2 linked regions of the Verrucomicrobium spinosum DSM 4136 = JCM 18804 genome follow. The protein of the gene in region 1 interacts with the protein of each later gene in a pairwise test. Links are inferred from orthologs where the notes say so. Each region holds a gene or a part of one and is shown on either strand. Other genes may lie near its edges.

Region 1 (9,327 bases):
CGAAGAGCACCACCCCGAGTAGATAGTTGAGACGCTCTTTGTCGGCATCTTTGGCGAGCTTGGCCCGCTCGAACGCTTTGATGGCAGCCTCGATATTGCCACTTTCAAAGGCCAGCGAACCGAACATGTCGGTCACCTGTCCGATGTTTGCCCCCTCAGGGAACTCGTTCATGTACTTCTCACAGAGAAGATAGGCACGACCGGCACGTTGCAGGCCGGCGTTGCACACGATCATGCCGAAGAGACAGCGATCACGATCTTTGTTGTCTTTGAAATCTTCGTAGATGGTCTGAAAGGCCAGAAGGGACTCATACAAGCGGCCCATCTCATAAAAGCACTGGCCAAGACGATAGATGATGGAGGCATCGTAGTCCTTCACCCCTTCGATATCTGCGAGGATCTTCTTGTTGGTGTCCAGCAGGCCAGCCGCTTCTTCCTTGCTGAGCAGTTTGCCCATGAACTGAACCCGACCACCTGCGGCAATCTGGGTCTGCCACTGCTCAATTTTTGAAATACGAGCCTTCTGAATGGCCACCAGTTCGCCCTGGCGACGCATGCTTTGATAGGCACGGAGGGCCTCCCCATAACGCTTCTGCTCCAGCATGGCATCCCCCACCTGCTGGGAGAGCACATTCAACTGAACGACGCTTTCATCTGCAGAAGCCCCTGCACGGAGCTTTTCCATCATCTGGCCAGCCTTGTCAGTGTCGCCCTTGCCTACGTAGATTTCAGAAGCCATGAGGATGGCCTGCTGTTGCTCTGCGGTAGGCGTTCCCTGAAGGTCTTTCAGCACCACTTCAAGAATGCTGAGGGCCTCATCAGGCTGGCCGCCCTTCTTGTGATGATACGCGATCATCAAACCTGCGCGGTCCCGGAGTTCCGGCACGGCAGCGGCTTCCTTGAGGGAAGCGATCCCTTTGTCGGCATTGCCTGCGTTCAGGTAGGCCTCGCCAACGGCCATTTTCGCATCATTGAGACTGTTACTCTGGGGAAACTTCTTGATGAAGTCTTCGAAAAACTTAATGGCCTCCGCCCACTGCTTAAGATTGAAGTGCGCCGCACCTTCAAGGTACATCACAGCCTCGAAATCTTTGTTGCTGGTGGCGGTGTGAATGGCACCAATTTTTTGCAACGCCACGTCAAAGCGGCCCTGGCCAAACGCCGCCTGGGCCTCGGAGAAAAGCGCCTCCATTTCCTGCTCCTTGTTCATCGGCGCAGTTGCCGGTGCAGCAGGAGGGGTCGCAGGAGGTGCTTGACCGCAGACAAGAGAGGCGGAACCAACGGATAGAAGAGCGAACAGGAAAAACGGTCTCATAAGCACACGGCCGCTAGGGCGAACATCACAAATGGTAGTTTGCAAGATAGGTCGGGACATGGGCAAGGCTATTTTTCCTGAAAGAAAGCGATTTTCTCACGCGCCCCTTCAGAGGACTTGAGCATTCCAAAACGGGTGGCCCGCTATTTCATTAGAAAGGTTTTAGACTCCGAATGAGAAAAGTCACTCATTCTCCCTCTGCTTGCAAAGCGAGCCGGTCTCGCCCATGCTGCGGATTCCAAAAAATCAGTCATGAGCGGCAGACGAGTCATTCTCAAGTTCGGCAGTGGCATCCTCACCCGTACGGATCGTGCGGAGATGGATGAGGAACAGTTGTGCAAACTGGTGCAGGCCATTGCTGAGCTCAAGCGCCGCGGCCATGCCGTGGTCGTCGTGAGCAGCGGTGCCGTGGCCTCCGGCCTCAAGGCCATGGGGTTCCGGGAACGGCCGCAGGAAATCACCACCCTGCAGGCGTGTGCGGCCGTCGGCCAGACTTACCTCATGCACACGTACCAGAGCTATTTGCGTGGTCACGGCCTTTACGTTGCGCAACTCCTGCTCACCCACGCCGACCTGGAGAGCAAAGAACGCGCAGAGAAGGTGAAGAATACCCTGCTGCGCCTGTTGGAGAACCCCAATGTGGTTCCCATCATCAACGAGAATGACTCGGTGGCGGTGGAAGAATTGCGTTTCGGCGACAACGACAAGCTCTCTTCCCGCGTGGCCCAGCTTTGGAGTGCGGATTTGCTGATCCTGCTGACGAGCGTGCCGGGCCTGATGGATCTCAAGAACGATGGGGCGGTCAACATCGTGCCGATGGTTGAAGACGTGAACTCGGTCCTGCACCTGGCGCAGGAGGACAAGGGTGCCTTTTCCGTGGGAGGAATGGCTTCCAAACTCCGCGCCGTAGCTGATGCCGTGGCGGGCAATGTGGAGTGCATCATCGCTTCTGGACGTCATCCGGAACAGATCGCCGATCTCGTGGAAGGGAAGGGCACGGGCACCCGCTTCCCCCTGCCCGCCTCCAAAGCCTGATCTCCCGCGTATCCCTCGCCGGAGCAATCTGCCCCCCCTCCTTGCTCCCTTTCCCGTCCCGTCAACTACCGATCAATGTCCCAACCGTCTGACATCGCCAACGCCATCCTCGCCATGGGGGCCAGAGCCCGGGCTGCCTCTCATGAGCTGGTCAAATTGACCACGGCCCAGAAGAATGACATCCTGCGGGCCATGGCGGTCGGCGTGAGAGAGCAGCGCGACAGCATCCTGGCCGCCAACGCCAAAGACGTGGCTGCTGCCGAGGAAAAAGGACTCAGCAAACCGATGGTGGACCGCCTGCGACTCGATCCAAAATCTCTGGAAGGTATCGCCGCAGCCATCGAGCAAGTCGCAGAGCTCCCCGACCCCGTGGGTGAAGTGCTCGGTAAATGGACACGTCCAAACGGTCTCGCTATGCAAAAGGTGCGGGTGCCAATCGGCGTCATCGGCATCATCTACGAATCCCGGCCCAATGTCACCAGCGACGCGGCCATACTTTGCTTTAAAACCGGCAATGCCACCATCCTGAGGGGCGGCTCGGAGGCTATTCACTCCAACACCGCCCTCGCGGCTGCCTTGCAGGCCGGGGGTGAAAAAGCAGGGCTACCCCAAGACAGCATTCAGCTCATCCCCTTCACCGACCGGGAGAGCGTGGATCATCTCGCCAAGATGGACCGCTACCTGGATCTGATCATCCCTCGGGGTGGGAAGGGACTGATCGAGCGCGTCGTGCAAGCCGCCCGCATGCCGGTGATCAAGCACTACGATGGCGTCTGCCACGTCTATGTGCACCACACGGCGAGCCACGAGATGGCCGCCAACCTGATTCTCAACGGCAAGTGCCAGAAGCCCAGTGCCTGCAATGCGGTGGAAACGGTGCTGGTGGACCGCGAAGGGGCTGAAGATTTCTATGCCACCCTCCGGGAGGTTCTGAGACCAAGTGGCGTGGAAGTCCGGGGCGATGCAGGGGTGCTAGCCGTCTGGCCCGGGGCGAAGCCCGCCACGGAAGAGGACTGGAGCACGGAGTACCTGGATCAGATTCTGTCCATCAAGACCGTTTCAGGCACTGACGAAGCCATCCAGCACATCAACACCTATGGCTCCCACCACACGGACGTCATCGTTTCCGAAGATGCCACCGTAGCCGCCCGGTTCCAGCATGAAGTGGACTCTGCCGTGGTGCTCTGGAATGCGAGCACCCGTTTTAACGACGGTGGCGAGTTCGGATTCGGTGCCGAGATTGGCATCAGCACCGACAAGCTGCACGCCCGCGGCCCGATGGGGCTGGCAGAACTTTGCAGCTACAAGTATCTGGTCAACGGCAACGGTCAGGTGCGACTTTGATCCCCAGGGCCTTGACTGTCCGGTCCAGGACAAATTTCCCAGAAACATCGCCACATGCCTTTCGTCTGGAAGGCATGAGTTTCTCTTTGTTGAAGCCCCCAACGGCCGCCCTGCTCCTGGCGGGCATCGTTTTCAGCCAGCTCTTGTCCCCTCTTCAGGCCCAGGATCCGACCGCCAAACGGCCCAATGTGCTGTTCATCGCCGTGGACGACCTCAATCATTGGGTGGGTTATCTGGGCCGCAACACGCAGAGCAAGACGCCCAATCTGGACCGTCTGGCCGAGATGGGAACCCGCTTCACCAGAAGCTACTGCGCCTCCCCCTCTTGCAATCCATCACGAGCTGCTCTCATGACGGGTCTTCGCCCCTCGACCTCCGGCATCTACGACAACGATGATGACTGGCGGCCAGTCATCCCGGAAGAAAAAACCCTCCCTACCACGTTCCGGAAAGCGGGCTATGAAGTGCTGGGTTCAGGGAAAATCTATCATGGGGGTTTCGACCGGAAGAGTGAGTGGAACGAATACCCTGCGGAGAAGAAGAGCGATCCCAAACCCACGGGCAATGATGGCGTAGGCGGGATCAAGTTCGCCCCTCTTGACTGCAAAGACGAAGATCTAAGCGACTGGCAGATCACTGACTACGCCATCGAGCAACTCAGCAAAAAACATGACCGACCTGTATTTATTGCCTGCGGTCTGCACAAGCCTCACATGCCGTGGAATGTGCCACAGAAGTACTACGACCTGCACCCGCTGGACAAAATAGAGCTGCCACCTCACATTCCGGGGGACCTCACCGATGTGCCCCCAGCCGGCGTGCGTATGGCAGGCCCCAACGGGGACCACGCCAAGATGCTGGCCAGCGGGCGATGGAAGGAGGCGGTCCAGGGTTATCTGGCGGCCATCAGCTACACGGACATGAACATCGGCCGTCTGCTGGACGCCTATGAAAAGTCGCCCCTGCGGGAAAACACCATCATCGTCCTCTGGGGAGACCACGGCTGGCATCTGGGGGAGAAAGAACATTGGCGGAAATTCGCCCTCTGGGAAGAGAGCACGCGCGCACCCCTCCTTTGGGTGGTGCCCGGTGTGACCAAGGCTGGCAGCGTATGCGAGCGCACGGTGGATTTTATGAGCCTCTACCCCACTCTGTGCGACCTGAGCGGCATCCCCGTACCTGCGCATGTCGAAGGAAAGAGCATCAAGGCCCTGCTGCAAAACCCTGCTGCTGAATGGACCACCCCGGCCCTGACGACCTACAAGTTTGGCAACCACACCGTGCGCAGTGAAGGCTGGCGCTATACCCGGTACGAGAACGGTGACGAAGAACTCTATGACGAAACCAAGGACCCGCTGGAGCATACCAACCTGGCGTCGGACACCCGTTTTGCGGAGCAAAAGGCGCAACTGGCGCAATGGTTGCCCAAAGCCAATCAGGCGGATGCCAATGGCCGCCCCGGCAATGGGGGCGGCGGAAAGGGCAGGAAGAAGGCAGCCCAATCCGGTAGGGACTGACTGCAGACGAGGGCTTATTGAGCCTGGCGGCCGGTTTTCCAGCCGGCCACCAGCCGGTTTCCTGTAGAACTGCGAGAGAGGCTGAGTTCTAGATGTCGTCCACCATCTGGTCTGACGTCGTGAGGTTGATCTCGAAGATGACTTCGATTTCGACTGCAATGTTGCCCGGGAGGGGGCCCATGCCGACAGCGCTGCGCGCGCCCACTCCGTTGTCCTTGCCCCAGATCTCTGCGAACAACTCGCTGCAGCCGTTGATCACCTTGGGATGGTCGTAGAAATCAGGAGCAGAATTCACCATGCCCAGCACCTTGACGACGCGCTTCACGGCATCCAATGAGCCCAAGTGCTTCCGAAGCGTGGCCAGGATGGCCAGCCCCACCTGACGGGCGGCAGCGTGCCCCTCCTCCAGCGTCAGATCAGCACCGACACGCCCCACGATCAGGGAACCATCCGCCTGGACCGGGCCGTGACCAGACACATAGGCCTTGTTCCCGGCGATAACGAGCGGCTTGTACACAGCTACCGGGGTGGGTGCGGGAGGGAGGGCGACGTTCAATTGCAATAAATTGGCTTCAGCTGACATGTCCGCAGAAAAGCAAAAATGCCAGGCTGAGTAAAGCATGGCGCGGAGCCAGGACGCGATTTCACTCCGCAACCGTCCTCGAACGGTCAGGAAACACGGCCCCGGGGGTGGATTCTTCATTTGCACCATGCCTTCCCCCGCCGTTCTTGGCAGATGCTCTCACGCCCCCTTCCCTGGTTCTGCGGTGTCGCCGCGTGGTTTGCCCTGTTGTTCTTCCTCTCTTCCCGACCCATGCCCCAAATGCCCGGTCCGGAAATCCCCCACATGGACAAGATCATGCATGCCACCTACTTCATGCTGGGCTCCACCATGCTCTACATGGGAGTGCGCCTTCAGAATCCAGACCGTTCTTGGTGGCAGGCTTCACTCATCGCCATCGGGTTCTGTGCCTTGGTCGGTTTGTCGGATGAATTTCATCAGAATTTTGTGCCCGGCCGTTCCGGGAATGACCCGTATGACTGGATGGCGGACGTCCTGGGTGGTTTCCTCGCGTCTGGCCTGGGTGGCTTGATATACAGTTGGGTGGGTGGAAAGAGGCTTGTCGCCGCTCCGATTCACCGCTAAAAATCCCGCCCATGCCCCCCGCTGCAGCCCTTGAAACCGCCTCCCTTCGTGTCGCCCACCTCCGCGAGGAGATCGAGCACCACAACCGGCTGTACTATCAGAATGCCGCCCCGGAGATCTCGGACCAGGCCTTCGATGCACTGCTGAGGGAGCTACAGGACCTGGAGAAGGCCCATCCCAGCCTGATCACCCCCGACTCCCCCACCCAGCGAGTGGGCGGAACCCCGCTGGACGGATTCAAACAAATAGCTCATCCCGTGCCCATGATGAGCCTGGACAACACCTACTCCGAGGAGGAGATGAGGGACTTCTTTCAGCGACTGGTGAAGGGCCTGGGACGCGAGAAGGTTCGTTGCACCATTGAACCCAAGGTGGATGGCGTGGCTGTGGCAGTGCGCTATGAGGCAGGGGCATTGAAATACGCAGCCACGCGCGGCGATGGCCGCATGGGCGATGACATCACCCAAAACCTCCGGACCATTCGCGCCCTCCCCCTGCGGCTTCCGGCGAAGGTGCCCCAGACCTTTGAAGTGCGCGGTGAGGTGTACATGACTCGCGCCGGCTTTGACAAGATGAACCAGGAACGGGAGGAGGCGGGAGAGCCACGCTTTGCCAATCCTCGCAACGCCACCGCCGGGTCCCTGAAGCAACTGGACCCACGACTGGTGGCCAAGCGCCCGCTACAAGTGATTTTCTACGGCGTGGGGGATGTGGGCGAAGCCCGTCTCACCAGTCAGGACGACATCCACAAGCTGCTGCACGATGCCGGCCTGCCCATGGCCGCGCACATCTGGCATGCGGAATCGGCCGACGAGGTGATTGCCGCCATCCACCAGCTGGACGAAAAGCGCAAGGCGCTGCCTTATGACACGGATGGTGCTGTCGTAAAGGTGGACGCCTTTGCCGAGCAGCGGGATCTGGGAGCGACCAGCAAGGCGCCCCGGTGGGCCATCGCGTACAAGTACCAGCCCGAGCAGGCGGAGACTCGCTTGCTGTCGGTGGACATTCAGGTCGGTCGTACGGGTGCCCTCACCCCGGTAGCTCGCCTGGTGCCGGTGTTCCTGAGTGGCAGCACAGTCTCCAACGCCACCCTTCACAACTTCGAGGAAATTGTCCGAAAAGACATCCGTGTAGGCGACTTTGTCATCATTGAAAAGGCCGGCGAGATCATCCCCGCAGTCGTCGCGGTGAACAAGGAAAAGCGAACCGGGGAAGAGAAGGAGGTCCCCGTGCCCGTCCACTGCCCGGTGTGCCAGAGCCCGGTAGTAAAGGACGAGGCCCAAGTGGCCATCCGCTGCACGAATCCGAACTGCCCGGAGCAGGTGAAACGGCGTCTGGAACATTTCACCCACCGCGGGGCCATGGACATCCGCGGCCTGGGCGAGCAAATGGTGGCACAACTCGTGGATGCCCACCTGGCCATCACCCCCGCCGACCTCTACGATCTGAACACCCACGCGCTCTCAAAACTGGAACGGCAGGGGGCCAAAAGCATCGAGAACCTGCTAAAAGGGTTGGAGGAAAGCAAGAAGCAGGCTCCATGGCGGCTGATCTTTGGCCTGGGAATTCTCCACGTCGGTGCCTCGTCCGCGAGATCATTGATGGACCATTTTGGAGCGGTTGATGCACTGGCCAGGGCGAGTGTGGAAGACTTGCTCAAGGTCCAGGACATTGGCGGCATTGTTGCCCAGAGCATTCACGGTTGGTTCCAAGTCCCTGCGAATCAGGCGCTACTTGACCGCCTGCGCAGCTCCGGACTCCAGTTTGACAACCCCAAGACGGAACAGGCGAGCGACACTTTTGCAGGCACCTCATGGGTGATCACCGGGACGCTGAGCGAATCACGTGAGGTGATTGCCGAACTGATCCGCACCCATGGCGGGAAGATGGTTTCCAGCGTGAGCAGCAAGACCACCTACCTGCTCGCAGGGGAAGAGGCAGGGAGCAAGCTGGAGAAGGCCGCCAAACTGGGAGTTAAGGTCCTGTCAGAAGCTGATTTTCGCGCGATGCTGCCCGGATAGTCTTTGCCCTCAGGGAGGGACGATACCACCTATGGACGAAAATGTTGCGGTGTTTCTCTTTTCTCCCGCACGATTCCTGCTCTTTTGGAGGTAGCATGAGATTGTTTTCAATTGGCAACATCACTAAGGGTGACTTGGACGGCTTTTTTGGTCTTTTTATAGACAACCTGCTTCAGCTACTTCTGATTTTTACCCTTTGCCCGCTGTTTTGCGGGATGTCTGCCGCTGATGTGACAACCAAGATCCTACCAGGGGCAGCGATCTCGATTCTGGTCGGAAACATCTTCTTCGCGGTCCAGGCGTGGCTGCTCGCGAAGAAGGAAAACCGGAGTGATGTGACAGCGATGCCCTACGGCATCAATACGGTGAGCCTGATTGCTTACATCATCTTCATCATGGCTCCCGTTTACCGGCAAACGCAAGACGCCAGCTTGGCCTGGAAGGCAGGCCTGCTGGCCTGTTTCGTGAGCGGGATCATGGAGTTGATGGCGGCGGCTTTCGGCGGCTGGTTGCGCCAACACACGCCGCGGGCAGCTTTGCTGTCCACCCTGGCAGGTATTGCCATCACCTTCATCGCCATGGGATTTGTCTTTCAAGCCTTCGCGAATCCGGCTCTGGGTATGCTCCCTTTGCTGATTATCCTTCTCGGGTATGCTGGCAAGGTAAAGCTGCCGCTGGGTCTGCCGGCTGGCTTTGTGGCAGTAGTGATCGGCACGGCACTGGCTTGGATTTTGCGTGGGTTTGGAGCTCTCCCCATGCCACCCTCTGCGGAGGGCGGCCTTCTCGGATTTCATCCCCCCCTCTGGTATGGGAACGAGCTTTTTGGGTTCCTGATGACGCCGGTCGGTTGGGGTTACCTCTCGGTGATCATCCCCATGGGCCTGTTCAATATCATCGGATCACTCCAGTGCCTGGAGAGCGCCGAAGCGGCGGGCGACCAATATTCGA
Region 2 (6,390 bases), 770 kb from region 1 along the record:
CCCCCCGGGATTTGTTGAAGAAGTATTACGACTACAACCCGGAGCAACTCCAGGTGGTCAACGATCTGCTCAAGCGCTCTTACATCTTGAACTACTCCGAGGAGAGCCCGGTGTATGTGAAGGGCAACTACATTGTAGTGAGTGCCCGTGCCCTAGCCGCGGGGGACTTTGTGGATCAGGGCTGGATTGTGCGCCTCCGCTCGACCGAACTGGAAGATGTGGAAGTGGAGTTTCTGTTCCCTGGTGCGGGCATTGATGCCGCTCCCTATCATGAAGGGGATAGCATCGCCTTGGACAACAAGACCACCTTCGGCAGTGTCATCCACGTGGAACGCAACTACGCGACTGATGGCATTTGCGCCACCGTGGTTCCGATCGCCTACGGTGAGTTCGCAGTGGGCGATCAGCAGAAGGTGGAACTGCTGCCTCCTGGGATGCTGAATGTGGCCGCAGCGTTGCCGATCACCTCGTTTGACGAGAGCAAGGCGAGTGTCTCCACCAAGGTGGCAGCGCAGTCTGGGTTGAAGTAACGCTTGCCGGACAGATCAACTTTTTGCAAGGGCGGAACCCGGAGGTTCCGCCCTTCGCTTTTATGGCTAATCGCGGAAGGGGTTCAATCAGGCTCAACTCACCTTCCGGGCTGCGGCACCAATGATGACTCCTGCACCGAAGGCGATGAGAATGGACGTGAGGGGGTGGGAGTAAAACTGGGCTTCAGCCTGCTGGCAGAGCCAGCCTGTGACATTATGGCTGGCAGTGGGTGGCTGGGGCGGCACCGATTGGTGCGGCGGTCCGCCTTCGCTGATCATGGTTTGGGCCGCTTCTTCGTCTGTCAGGGCCACCAGAGGCGCTGGTTCATGGCTGGGATTCATACACAGGGACATCGAACTTCCGATCCCGTCCGCGTGTATGGCTTCCTTCCTGGGGTAGGGCGTCGGCGACGCAGCGCCACACTGGCCAGCGCGATTTCGTCGAAACGGGTCATCAATGTGGAAGTGTCTGACGCGGTGACAGTGATGGTGGTGCATCGAGGGTCAACGACAGGCCCATGACCGTGGACGAAGAGCGGGTGACGGTGATGTACGCCGTGTGAATGGCATCGTCGTTGATGCCGAAGCCGGTGCTGGAGGCCGCTTTGTTGCTCCGGTCCGTGCCGCCCGGGATGAGTAGTCTCGCCATGTTTTGTGCTATTCAATGAGTAGAACAGCCAAAAATGTGATAGTATGGATAATTTAATAATCACAATAATTGTAATTTGAATTGAACTTCGAAAAGTGGTTGGATGTTGGGCGAACCTGAATGTCTGAATGGTCATGAATGAATCAGCCATCAAGGCATCAGCATGCCTGATGTTATGAGTGCACCCGCAACCCCAGCGTATGAGCGGAATCTTCCGGCGGAGTTGTACAAGGTGCGTCCCCATATCTGGGTGGGAGACATGCTCTTGGACTGGGCCACCATCGTGGCCACGTTCTTCGCCTATGCATGGGTTGATTCCATTTTCTTCGCCCCTGTCGCTGCCTTGATGATCGGTGCCCGTATCCAAGCGCTCGGACTCCTGGTGCATGACGCCACCCACCGCGTGGCGTTCAAAACAAAGTGGCTCAATGAATTCCTGGGCGAGACTCTGGTGGCATGGCCGCTCTTCATCGTCATTGAGAAGGGCTATCGGACGTGGCATTTTGAGCATCACCGCCATTTGGGCACTGACCATGATCCGGAGCTGGACTCCTACCGATCTGATTCGCCATACGACAAGCCCGTGACCTGGCGTCGGGTGTGGCGTTATTTCGTGACGGATCTTCTGGGACTGGGGCTCTACGATCTCTTCAAGTTCCTCAAGGCCATCTTCCCATACAAGCAACCGTGGCGGATTCTCGGGCCGTTGGGCATGTATGCGGCATTCTTTGCGCTCACTTTTTGGCTGGATGCACTGTGGGTCTTTTATCTCTGGATCTGGTCCATTGTCGCAGGCTTCTGGGCGGTCTTCCGCATCCGGACCTGGACGGAACATGTGGGGATCGAGCCCCGGGGCAAGGAGACCTCCCACCGCTTCTCGCCAGGCTGGGATACTCATTCCCCCGGTTGGCTGGGCAAGTTCCTCTTCTTTCCCCACAACACATTCTGCCACTATGAGCATCACAAGTTCCCGCAGGTGCCCTATTACAACCTGCCCGCCCTAAGGAAGGTGGAGGAATCCCGGCCGGTGACTCCACTCGGGGATCTGTTTCCGGCGACGTAGGGAGATTGCGCGTTTGGATGGTGGACAGCCCTGAGATCCGGCCGCATAGCCATTCCTGAACCAGCGAAGCATCTCAACCAGGGCGGAGCCCGTCTCAACCAGCCTGCCCCCTCGGGGCGCGTCTCAACGGCGAAGCCCCTCAACTGCCCGAACTCTCCTTATTACCAGTTGTCAGGGGCGCACCTAGGGCGGAGTATCCCGCCCTTTTTTCATTTTCAGAGTCATGAGCAGCGAGCGCCGCAAGCAGTATCCCTTCGACGAGTTTGAACCCCAATGGCAGGCCCACTGGGATGCCAACAAGTCTTTCCGCACCCTCGGGCCGGGAGACGAGGGTTTTGATGCCAGCAAGCCGAAGTACTTCGTGCTCGACATGTTCCCGTATCCCAGCGGTCAGGGCCTGCATGTGGGCCACCCTGAGGGTTACACCGCTACTGACATTGTGGCACGGTACAAGCGTATGACGGGCCACAACGTCCTGCACCCGATGGGCTGGGACGCCTTTGGTCTGCCGGCGGAGCAGTATGCGATCAAAACCGGCCAGCACCCGCGGACTACCACGGAGAAGAATGTGGAGAACTTCCGCAATCAGCTCAAGCGCCTGGGCTTTGCCTACGACTGGGATCGGGAAGTGAACACCACGGATCCAGGTTATTTCAAATGGACGCAGTGGATCTTCACGCAGCTTTACAATTCCTATTTCGACCCGGCTACCAAGATGGCCCGGCCCGTGCAGGAACTGGAGGCGCAAGGATTGTCCCGGGATGAAATCGACGCCCGTCGTCTGGCCTTTGTCTCCGAGGCTCCGGTCAATTGGTGCCCGGAGCTGGGCACGGTGCTGGCCAATGAAGAGGTTATCGATGGCAAGAGCGAGGTCGGTGGCTTCCCCGTGGAGCGTCGGCCTATGCGGCAGTGGATGCTGCGCATCACTTCCTTTGCTCAACGTCTGATGGATGAACTCGACGGCCTGGACTGGCCGGAGAGCATCAAGCTGCTGCAGCGCAACTGGATCGGCCGCAGTGAAGGGGCTGAGGTGGCCTTCCAGATTGAGAATCCGGAATCCGTCGGCGTCTCGCATGCGGTGACGGTGTTCACCACCCGCCCTGACACGCTGTTCGGAGCCACCTACATGGTCCTGTCTCCTGAGCATCCGCTGGTGTCGGAACTGACCACTGCGGCCCAGAAAGACGCGGTGGAGCAGTACCGCAAGGCGGTGGCCAGCAAGAGCGATCTGGAACGCACGGAACTGGCGAAAGACAAGACGGGCGTGGACACTGGAGCCTTTGCGGTGAATCCGGTGAACGGAGCAAAGATTCCGGTCTGGATCGCGGACTACGTGCTCATGAGCTATGGCACGGGAGCCATCATGGCCGTGCCTGCGCATGATGAGCGGGACTTTGAGTTTGCGACCAAGTTCAGCCTGCCGGTGGTGCAGGTGGTGGAGCCGCCTGCCGGCACGGAGTGGCGCGGCTATACCGATGACGGGGTGGCGGTGAACTCTGGCTTCCTGAACGGGCTGACCACACCTGAGGCGAAGCAGAAGATTTCTGCCTGGCTGGAGGAGAAAGGGCTGGGCAAGGCCAAGGTGAACTTCAAGCTGCGGGACTGGCTCTTCAGCCGTCAGCGTTATTGGGGTGAACCCTTCCCGGTGATTTGGGAGGATGGTCGTCATCGTGTGGTCCCGGAAGGGGACCTGCCGGTGCTGCCGCCTGATCTGGATGACTTCAAGCCCACTGGCACGCCCGAACCCCCGCTGAGCAAAGCGGTGGACTGGGTGCGCTACAGTGAGACGGCGACGCGTGAGCTGAACACGATGCCCCAGTGGGCGGGCTCGTGCTGGTACTACCTGCGCTACTGCGACCCCAAGAACAGCGGCCGTTTCATTTCGAAAGAAGCCGATGCCTATTGGATGGGCTCCTCCGGCAAGCCCGGTGGTGTGGATCTGTATGTGGGCGGCACGGAGCACGCCGTGCTGCACCTGTTGTACGCCCGCTTCTGGCACAAAGTGCTTTATGATCTGGGTCATGTCGTGACTCCTGAACCCTTCCAGAAGCTGGTGAACCAGGGGCTCATCCTGGGCGAAGACAGCCAGAAGATGTCGAAGAGCCGCGGCAACGTGGTGAACCCGGATGATGTGATCGTCGAGTACGGGGCAGACTCTCTGCGCCTGTACGAGATGTTCATGGGTCCGCTGGAGCAGGTGAAGCCCTGGAGCATGAAAGGCGTGGAAGGCGTGTACCGCTTCCTGGCCCGCGTGTGGCGTCTGGTGCTGGAAAGCAACCAGGAAGGGGAGTGGACGCTGTCTCCTCAGCTCCACGATGTGCCGGTGGACAAGAAGCTCAACAAAGTGATCCACGAGACCATCAAGAAGGTGGGCGAGGACATCGAGCGTCTGGGCTTCAACACCGCGATCAGCCAGATGATGGTGCTGACGAATGCCTTCACGGCGGCAGAAGTCCGGCCGGTGGCCGGGGTGGCGACACTGTTGCAGGTGCTGAATCCCTTTGCTCCGCATGTGACGGAAGAATTGCAGGCGCGTCTGGCAACCGCGTTCCCTTCTGCGAAGAAGAGCGGTTTGCTGTCTGAGCAGACGTGGCCGACCTTTGATCCCGCCGCGCTGGTGGAGGACGAAGTGGAAGTCATCATCCAGGTGAATGGCAAACTGCGCGATCGCCTGACGGTGGCGCGTGAGATCAGCAAGGAAGCCCTGGAAGCCCAAGCCATGGCCAGCCCCAAGGTGGCTGAGTTCACGGCAGGTCTGACGGTGCGGAAAGTCATCGTCGTTCCCGGGAAACTGGTGAACGTGGTGGCGAACTGAGGCAGGGAGTGAAATCCGCCGCACCTGTCTCTGAGGGGTGCGGTGGGAGTATTGGGCGTGGTTTGGGTCCGTTGCCTCTCGGCGTCCCTGACCGCGTTTTTACAAACGCAGCCACGAGCTGCTTCTGGGGGGGCGGGTGGGGCTGAAGCTGTGAGCTTCTTCCTGCTTGCTGCCTTGCCACTCTGTGGGATTCGCTCTATGGCTGGGTGACCAGTTGCAGCACCTTAAGTGAGCCCTCGCCCCGTCTATGCGCATTGCCATTGTCCACTATGCAGCTTCGCCGGTCATTGGCGGGGTGGAAAGGGTGATCGAGCAGCAGGCGAAGGTGCTCAGTGATCACGGGCATAAGGTGATCGTGATCTGTGGCAATGAGGGCGCTGCGGTCGCCACGGCGGAGATGCGAATTTTGCCCGGCCTGAAGGCGAATGTAGCCTTGGACGAGGTGAAGGGGGATCAACTGTTCAAAGACTTGGCAGGGGCCTTAACGGAGGCGGACGTTGTGCTCGTTCACAATATGCTCACGATGCCGTTCAACTGGGCGGCTTCTTCAGCATTGGCGGGTTTGAGTCGCGACCTGCCCGAGGTCCGCTTTGTGAACTGGATACATGACGTGGATGTTTTGCGGGAGGCCTTCACCGCGCTGGATGCACGGGTGGTCCATGTGGCGGTATCGGAAGTGCGCCGACAGTATTTTTCTGAGCGTCTTGGAGTGCCGGTTCCGGAGTGTCGCCTCATACCCAATGGGGTGGAGGTGACAGAGGCGCTCGGGCTGACACCCAGTGTGGCGCGGTTCGTGCAACGCACGGAGGTGCTGGACCGGGAACTTGTGCTCGTGCATCCCACGCGTGTCCTGGCAAGGAAGAATATCGAGATGGGGCTGGCCATCACGGCGGCCCTGCGGGATGCCGGGTGCGATGTGGCTTACGTTGTGACGGGTGCACCTGACCCACACCGTAAGGAGTCGGCGGCCTATGCAGATCAAATCGCGGAGACCCTTTCCCAGTTTGGGTTGGAAGATCGGGTGCACTTCCTCTCCCGTGATTTTTCCGTGACGAATGCGGACGTGGCCAGCCTGTACCGGCTCGCAGACGCGCTCATCTTCCCCAGTCGCAGCGAGGGGTTCGGTCTTCCTTTGGTGGAGGCTGCCCTGCATCGGTTGCCGGTGTTCTGCTCAGACATCCCGCCGCACCGGGAGGTGGCGGGGGATTTTGCAGTGTTTTTTGATCTGGCATCACCTCCAGCAGAAGTGGCGCGGTTGGTGCTTAAAAGTGTGAGGTCCGATCATTGTAGTACGGTCAGGAAGACCGTCATGCGGCGATTCGGGTGGAAGCAC

Evidence for each region.
Region 2: the proteins of ligA (region 1) and leuS interact in binary tests that used the Escherichia coli proteins (3 or more experiments, as listed by UniProt). The link is inferred for Verrucomicrobium spinosum DSM 4136 = JCM 18804 from one-to-one orthologs.

Annotation. Positions count from the first base shown.
Region 1 is NZ_ABIZ01000001.1:5,716,230-5,725,556, forward strand. What follows is about bases 5,965-8,874. They hold ligA (NAD-dependent DNA ligase LigA), read left to right. Parts: upstream 5,965-6,369; coding sequence 6,370-8,379; downstream 8,380-8,874. Other genes in these bases: VSP_RS37030 (VanZ family protein), read left to right, coding at 6,026-6,358; VSP_RS37035 (hypothetical protein), read left to right, coding at 8,595-8,874. In the rest of the region: VSP_RS23320 (tetratricopeptide repeat protein), read right to left, coding at 1-1,210; proB (glutamate 5-kinase), read left to right, coding at 1,568-2,350; VSP_RS23330 (glutamate-5-semialdehyde dehydrogenase), read left to right, coding at 2,426-3,694; VSP_RS23335 (sulfatase), read left to right, coding at 3,769-5,211; VSP_RS37025 (RidA family protein), read right to left, coding at 5,300-5,794; more of VSP_RS37035, read left to right, coding at 8,875-9,327. UniProt on the Escherichia coli protein: DNA ligase that catalyzes the formation of phosphodiester linkages between 5'-phosphoryl and 3'-hydroxyl groups in double-stranded DNA using NAD as a coenzyme and as the energy source for the reaction.
Region 2 is NZ_ABIZ01000001.1:4,948,537-4,954,926, reverse strand. The notes cover bases 2,088-5,261. They hold leuS (leucine--tRNA ligase), read left to right. Parts: upstream 2,088-2,465; coding sequence 2,466-5,057; downstream 5,058-5,261. Other genes in these bases: VSP_RS19990 (fatty acid desaturase), read left to right, coding at 2,088-2,242. Outside these bases: VSP_RS20005 (hypothetical protein), read left to right, coding at 1-530; VSP_RS20000 (hypothetical protein), read right to left, coding at 624-872; VSP_RS19995 (hypothetical protein), read right to left, coding at 985-1,179; more of VSP_RS19990, read left to right, coding at 1,355-2,087; VSP_RS42465 (glycosyltransferase family 4 protein), read left to right, coding at 5,305-6,390.